DNA from 2 places in the Streptomyces sp. MB09-01 genome. Region 2 is predicted to be linked to the other one. Evidence: predicted binding sites of a transcription regulator. Region 2 holds the regulator's gene; the other holds the start of a gene.

The links. The regulator HrcA, encoded in region 2, represses chaperone genes, less so after heat shock. The targets are predictions, from matches to a motif close to TTNGCACTCNGNNNNNCNGAGTGCNAA.
Region 1: a site for HrcA is predicted at 1,953-1,979, ahead of groES (co-chaperone GroES). Genes of this name have one in related genera too.

The regions. Positions count from the first base shown of each region.
Region 1 covers NZ_JARAYQ010000116.1:11,624-15,060, reverse strand. The annotation lists gene groL (chaperonin GroEL) at 1-1,388, opposite strand, end outside; gene groES (co-chaperone GroES) at 1,501-1,809, opposite strand; gene PV721_RS23520 (hypothetical protein) at 2,067-2,555, shown strand; gene PV721_RS23515 (FtsW/RodA/SpoVE family cell cycle protein) at 2,831-3,437, shown strand, end outside.
Region 2 covers NZ_JARAYQ010000001.1:115,980-119,416, forward strand. The annotation lists gene PV721_RS00490 (MBL fold metallo-hydrolase) at 1-660, opposite strand, end outside; gene hrcA (heat-inducible transcriptional repressor HrcA) at 809-1,825, shown strand; gene dnaJ (molecular chaperone DnaJ) at 1,826-2,965, shown strand; gene PV721_RS00505 (nitronate monooxygenase) at 3,122-3,437, shown strand, end outside.

The DNA of each region.
Region 1 (3,437 bases), on a different contig from region 2:
TAGCCCTCGAGACCGGCGTTCTCCGCGATCCAGCGCAGCGGCTCGACGGCGGCGCGGCGCACGACCGCGACACCGGTGGCCTCGTCGCCCGACAGGCCGAGGTTGCCCTCGAGGACCTTGACGGCGTGGACGAGCGCGGAGCCACCGCCGGAGACGATGCCCTCCTCGACCGCGGCGCGGGTCGCCGAGATGGCGTCCTCGAGGCGGTGCTTCTTCTCCTTGAGCTCCACCTCGGTGGCGGCGCCGACCTTGATGACGCAGACGCCGCCGGCGAGCTTCGCCAGGCGCTCCTGCAGCTTCTCGCGGTCCCAGTCCGAGTCGGTGGACTCGATCTCGGCCTTGATCTGGTTGACGCGGCCGACGACCTCGTCGGAGCTGCCGCCACCGTCGACGATGGTGGTGTCGTCCTTGGAGATGGTCACGCGGCGGGCGGAGCCCAGTACGTCCAGACCGGCCTGGTCGAGCTTGAGGCCGACCTCCTCGGCGATGACGGTGGCACCGGTGAGGGTGGCCATGTCCTGGAGCATCGCCTTGCGGCGGTCACCGAAGCCGGGGGCCTTGACGGCGACCGCGTTGAAGGTGCCGCGGATCTTGTTGACGACGAGGGTGGAGAGCGCCTCGCCCTCGACGTCCTCGGCGATGATCAGCAGCGGGCGGGAGCCGCCGGCCTGGATGACCTTCTCCAGCAGGGGCAGGAGGTCCTGGATCGAGGAGATCTTGCCCTGGTTGATCAGGATGTACGGGTCGTCGAGGACGGCCTCCATACGCTCCTGGTCGGAGACCATGTACGGGGAGAGGTAGCCCTTGTCGAAGGCCATGCCCTCGGTGAACTCCAGCTCCAGGCCGAAGGTGTTGGACTCCTCGACGGTGATGACACCGTCCTTGCCGACCTTGTCCATCGCCTCGGCGATGAGCTCGCCGACCTGCTGGTCCTGCGCGGAGAGCGCGGCCACGGCGGCGATGTCGGACTTGTCCTCGATCGGGCGGGCGGTCGCGAGGAGCTCCTCGGAGACGGCCTTGACCGCGGCGTCGATGCCCTTCTTCAGGGCGGCCGGGGAGGCGCCCGCGGCGACGTTGCGCAGACCCTCGCGGACCAGCGCCTGGGCCAGCACGGTGGCGGTGGTGGTGCCGTCACCCGCGATGTCGTTGGTCTTGGTCGCCACCTCCTTCACGAGCTGCGCGCCCAGGTTCTCGTACGGGTCGTCCAGCTCGACCTCGCGGGCGATGGTGACACCGTCGTTGGTGATGGTGGGGGCGCCGAACTTCTTGTCGATGACGACGTTGCGGCCCTTGGGGCCGATCGTCACCTTGACCGTGTCGGCAAGCTTGTTGACGCCGCGCTCGAGGGCGCGACGGGCGTCCTCGTCGAACTTCAGGATCTTCGCCATGGGAGCGGTTCAGCCCTCTCGAAAACTCGGGTTTAACGAGCTGCGCCCCTCGCCGCCCGGCAATCAGCGGGGTGACCAGGGGCGCAGCTCAAAGCAGTACTGATGAAGAGAATTACTTCTCGACGATCGCGAGCACGTCGCGAGCCGAGAGGACGAGGTACTCCTCGCCGCTGTACTTCACTTCGGTGCCGCCGTACTTGCTGTAGAGCACGATGTCGCCGACGGTGACGTCCAGCGGGAGACGCTGGCCGTCCTCGAAGCGACCCGGGCCCACCGCGAGGACGACGCCCTCCTGGGGCTTCTCCTTCGCAGTGTCCGGGATGACCAGGCCGGAGGCCGTGGTCTGCTCGGCGTCGAGCGGCTGGACCACAATGCGGTCCTCAAGCGGCTTGATGGCAACCTTGGAGCTGGCGGTCGTCACGATCCGACCTCCCCCTTCGGAGATCCGGGGTTAACTGTCTGAGGTGGCGACCAGGTCGATCCGTCGTCGCGGGTGCCGGATCTGCCTGTCGCTGTGTTGGCACTCACCAGGGGCGAGTGCCAGGTGCGAGACTATTCCGGCGATTAGCACTCGGTCAAGCGGAGTGCCAATTCTCGGCCGTCGGGCGTTGCGCGGACCGGGCCCGGAACTGCGAAAACCAGGACGTACGAACGTTCGGGATCACTACTCTCCACCGCATGACCAGGACAAACTCCGGGGTGCGCTGGCATCACGCCATCCCGATCGCCGTCGGCCTCGCCTTCGGGATCTTCGCGTTCGCGTTGTCCGTGCCGCGGCTGGTGACCCAGCTGACGGGGGTGGAGGGCGGCTTCCGCGCGGAGCGGTGCACGTGGGAGGAGGACTCGGAGGGGGACCCGGAGGCCACCTGCACGGGATCCTTCACCGCCTCTGACGGATCGTTCACGATCCGCGGGATCGAGATCGAGGGCCGCTTCGAGACCCCGCCGAAGGCACCGGTGGCCTCCCTCGTCAGCGGGCCGTCGGCCGACAGGGCCGTGCGGCCGGACCTCCTCACCTCGCTCGCGCCCATGGGCCTGGGCCTGACCGGCTTCGCGTTCCCGGCCTGGGCGCTGACCTCGGCCACCCGCGACGCCCTCGGCCGCCGCCGGCGGCGGCGGGACGGCATCGTGGACGCCACGCCGGCTGGGATCTGCCGGCCTTCGTGAAGCAGGTGAAGACCCTGTCCCGGAGGGAAGGCGCACTTCACGACCCTTCCCGTCGAAGGCTCCGGAAGGAACCATGGGGAGGACATCAACGTCGTAGATGATATGAAGATAAAGCGCCTCATTGCCGAGCAGATCGGACCCAAGGCTTCCCCCGGCCCTGGCGCAGCGTCCTCACCCGCGTCACCCCCGCCGTCGGCGGAGACGGCACCCCCGTCGTCACCGCCGCCGCCCTCACCGCCCTCCCCGTCCGCCCCCAAGGACGGTGGCGGCATCCCGTGCGTGGACTGAAACCCCTGACCACGGCCGGCGCCCGCCGCCGCACGGAGGCGCTGCTCCTGGCCTTCGTCATCGCCATCGCCGTCTTCGGCCACGCCGCCGCGGGCATCGCCATGAACGCCGAGCTGCCGCCCGACCTCGCCGGCTTCACCATCAGCATGACCCTGCTGTCACTGGTCGGGCACTTGGGCGTGCGCCGTTTCGCGGCCTACGCGGACCCGCTGGTCCTCCCCCTCGCGATGCTGCTGACGGGGCTCGGGCTGGTGCTGCTGCACCGCCTCGACCAGGGCTACATCGAGCGCTACAACTCGGACGCGAACGCCCCCGGGCAGCTGATGTGGACGGTGGTCGGGGTCGCCGCCTGCCTCCTGGTGCTGGCGCTGCTGCGCGACCACCGGCTGCTGCAGCGGTTCATCTACATCACGATGGCCGTCGCGCTGGTGCTGCTGATCGCGCCGGCCTTCTTCGGCGCGGACACCTACGGCGCGAAGCGCTGGATCAAACTCTTCGGCTTCTCGCTGCAGCCCGGCGAGTTCGTGAAGATCATGATCGCGGTCTTCTTCGCCGGGTACCTGGTCATCCACCGGGACTCGCTGGCGCTCACGG
Region 2 (3,437 bases):
GACCACCGCTCCGTGACCCGGCACGTACAGTGCGTCGTCGCCGCCGAGCGCCAGCAGCCGGTCCAGGGCGGCGGGCCACTGCCGGGGCGCCGCGTCCGGACCCGCCGAGGGGTCGCCCGACTCCTCGACCAGGTCCCCGCAGAACACCGTCTCGCGCCCGCCCGGCACGAAGACGGCCAGGTCGTGCCCGGTGTGCCCGGGACCCACATTGGCCAGCAGCACCTGCAGCCCGCCCAGGTCCAGCGTCCACTCGCCCGACACCAGGTGCTTCGGCGTCACCAGCCGGTCCACCGCCTCGGCCGCCTCCGCTTCCGCCAGGCCGTGCCGCACCGCGTCCCCGCGCAGCTCCTCGCGGCCCGTCGACAGCAGCGCGTCCAGACCGACCGCCCCGAACACCTCGGCCCCGGCGAAGGCCGCCGCGCCGAGCACGTGATCGAAATGGCCGTGTGTGAATGCGATATGGGTCACGCGCCGGCCCGTCAGCCGCTCCGCCTCGGCCCGCACCTGAGCGCCCTCCCGGACACACGAACCGGGGTCGATGAGGAGCACCGACTCGTCCCCCACCACCAGCCCCACGGTGCAGTCCCACACAGGCAGGCGTCGCCGGCCGGCCCGTCCGGTCAGCCGTTCCCAGCCTTCCTCTTCCCAGCGCACGTCCATGGGGCGACGCTACCCTGGCGGGCCTCCCTTGCCAGGGGCTTACCGCCCGGCCGTACACTGAGCGGGGGATCTCTGGCACTCGAACGGACAGAGTGCCAACCAACACGGCAGAACACGGCAACGGACCACAGCTGGAGGTGTGCGCGCGATGCTCAGCGAACGCAGACTCGAAGTGCTGCGCGCCATCGTCCAGGACTACGTCGGGACGGAGGAGCCGGTCGGCTCCAAGGCGCTCACCGAGCGGCACCGGCTCGGCGTCTCGCCCGCGACCGTGCGCAACGACATGGCCGTGCTGGAGGACGAGGGCTACATCGCCCAGCCCCACACCAGCGCGGGCCGGATCCCCACCGACAAGGGCTACCGCCTCTTCGTCGACAAGCTGGCGGGGGTCAAGCCGCTGTCGACGCCCGAGCGCCGGGCCATCCAGAACTTCCTCGACGGCGCCGTCGACCTCGACGACGTCGTCGGCCGCACGGTGCGGCTGCTCGCGCAGCTCACCCGTCAGGTCGCGGTCGTCCAGTACCCTAGCCTGACCCGGTCGACCGTCCGGCACGTGGAGCTGCTCTCGCTCGCTCCCGCGCGCCTGATGCTCGTACTGATCACGGACACCGGGCGGGTCGAGCAGCGGCTCATCGACTGCCCGAGCCCCTTCAGCGAGACCTCGCTCGCCGACCTGCGGGCCCGGCTCAACAGCCGGGTCGTCGGACGACGCTTCACCGATGTGCCCCCGCTCGTCCAGGACCTGCCCGAATCCTTCGAGGCGGAGGACCGGGGCACCGTCTCCACCGTGCTCTCCACCCTCCTCGAAACCCTGGTCGAGGAAGCCGAAGAGCGGCTGATGATCGGCGGCACCGCCAATCTCACCCGCTTCGGACACGATTTTCCCCTGACGATCAGGCCGGTGCTCGAGGCGCTGGAGGAGCAGGTCGTGCTCCTCAAGCTGCTCGGCGAGGCCAACGAGTCGGGAATGGCCGTACGGATCGGGCATGAGAATGCCTACGAGGGACTGAACTCCACGTCCGTCGTCTCGGTCGGTTACGGTTCGGGCGGCGAAACAGTCGCCAAACTCGGCGTGGTCGGACCGACCCGCATGGACTACCCCGGAACGATGGGAGCGGTACGCGCAGTGGCACGTTACGTCGGACAGATCCTGGCGGAGTCGTAAGTGGCCACGGACTACTACGCCGTTCTCGGCGTGCGCCGCGACGCATCGCAGGACGAGATCAAGAAGGCATTCCGTCGGCTCGCGCGCGAGCTGCACCCGGATGTGAACCCCGATCCCAAGACGCAAGAGCGTTTCAAGGAGATCAACGCCGCCTACGAGGTCCTCTCGGACCCGCAGAAGAAGCAGGTCTACGACCTCGGCGGCGACCCGCTGTCCTCCTCGGGCGGAGGCGGCGGCGCGGGCGGCTTCGGGGCGGGCGGCTTCGGCAACTTCTCCGACATCATGGACGCCTTCTTCGGCCAGAGTCAGCAGCGCGGCCCGCGCTCGCGGACCCGGCGCGGCCAGGACGCCATGATCCGCCTGGACCTGGAGCTGGACGAGGCGGCCTTCGGGACGACCAAGGACATCCAGGTCGACACTGCCGTCGTCTGCACCACCTGCTCCGGCGAGGGCGCCGCTCCCGGCACCGCCGCGCAGACGTGTGACATGTGCCGTGGGCGCGGTGAGGTCTCGCAGGTCACCCGTTCCTTCCTCGGCCAGGTCATGACCTCGCGGCCCTGCCCGCAGTGCCAGGGCTTCGGCACCGTGGTCCCGACCCCGTGCCCCGAGTGCGCGGGCGACGGACGGGTCCGCTCCCGCCGCAGCCTCACGGTCAAGATCCCGGCCGGCGTCGAGAACGGCACCCGGATCCAGCTCGCGGGCGAGGGCGAGGTCGGCCCCGGCGGCGGTCCCGCCGGCGACCTGTATGTGGAGATCCACGAGCTGGCGCACCCGACTTTCCAGCGGCGCGGGGACGACCTGCACTGCACGGTGACGATCCCGATGACGGCGGCGGCCCTGGGCACCAAGTGCCCGCTGGAGACGCTGGACGGCCTGGAGGAGATCGACATCCGGCCCGGCACCGGCTCCGGGCAGGCGATCCCGCTGCACGGGCGCGGCGTCACCCACCTGCGCGGCGGCGGGCGCGGCGACCTGATCGTCCACGTCGAGGTCACCACGCCGGGCAAGCTGGACGCCCAGCAGGAGGACCTGCTGCGCCAGCTGGCGAAGCTGCGCGGCGAGGAGCGGCCGATGGGCCAGTTCGCGCCGGGCCAGCAGGGGCTGTTCAGCCGCCTGAAGGACGCGTTCAACGGTCGCTGAGCGACCGGCGGACACCGCTGAGAGCCCGGCCAGGGGATTCCCTGCCGGGCTCTTCGCATGGGCCCGGCGGGGGCCCGAGACCGGCTCGGGAAGCGGACTATGCCAGGCGAATGCCATGATTCGGCCCCATGAGCGGGACATGGCACGATGCAGTCCATGTCCTCCGCACCGAACGGTCTCTCCCCTTACCCGATCGTGCAGGCTCCCATGGCGGGCGGCGCCTCCTGCCCGCCGCTCGTGGCCGCCGTGTGCGAGGCGGGCGGGCTGGGCTTCCTGGCCGGCGGGTACAAGACCGCCGACGGGATGTACCAGGAGATCAAGCAGGTGCGGGCCCTCACCCGGCGCCGCTTCGGCGTCAACCTCCTCCTTCCGCAGACCGGTTTCGTGGATCCGGCCGCCGTGGAGGCGTACCGCGGGCAGCTGGCCGGCGAGGCGAGCTGGTACGAGATCTCGCTCGCCGAGGAGGACATCA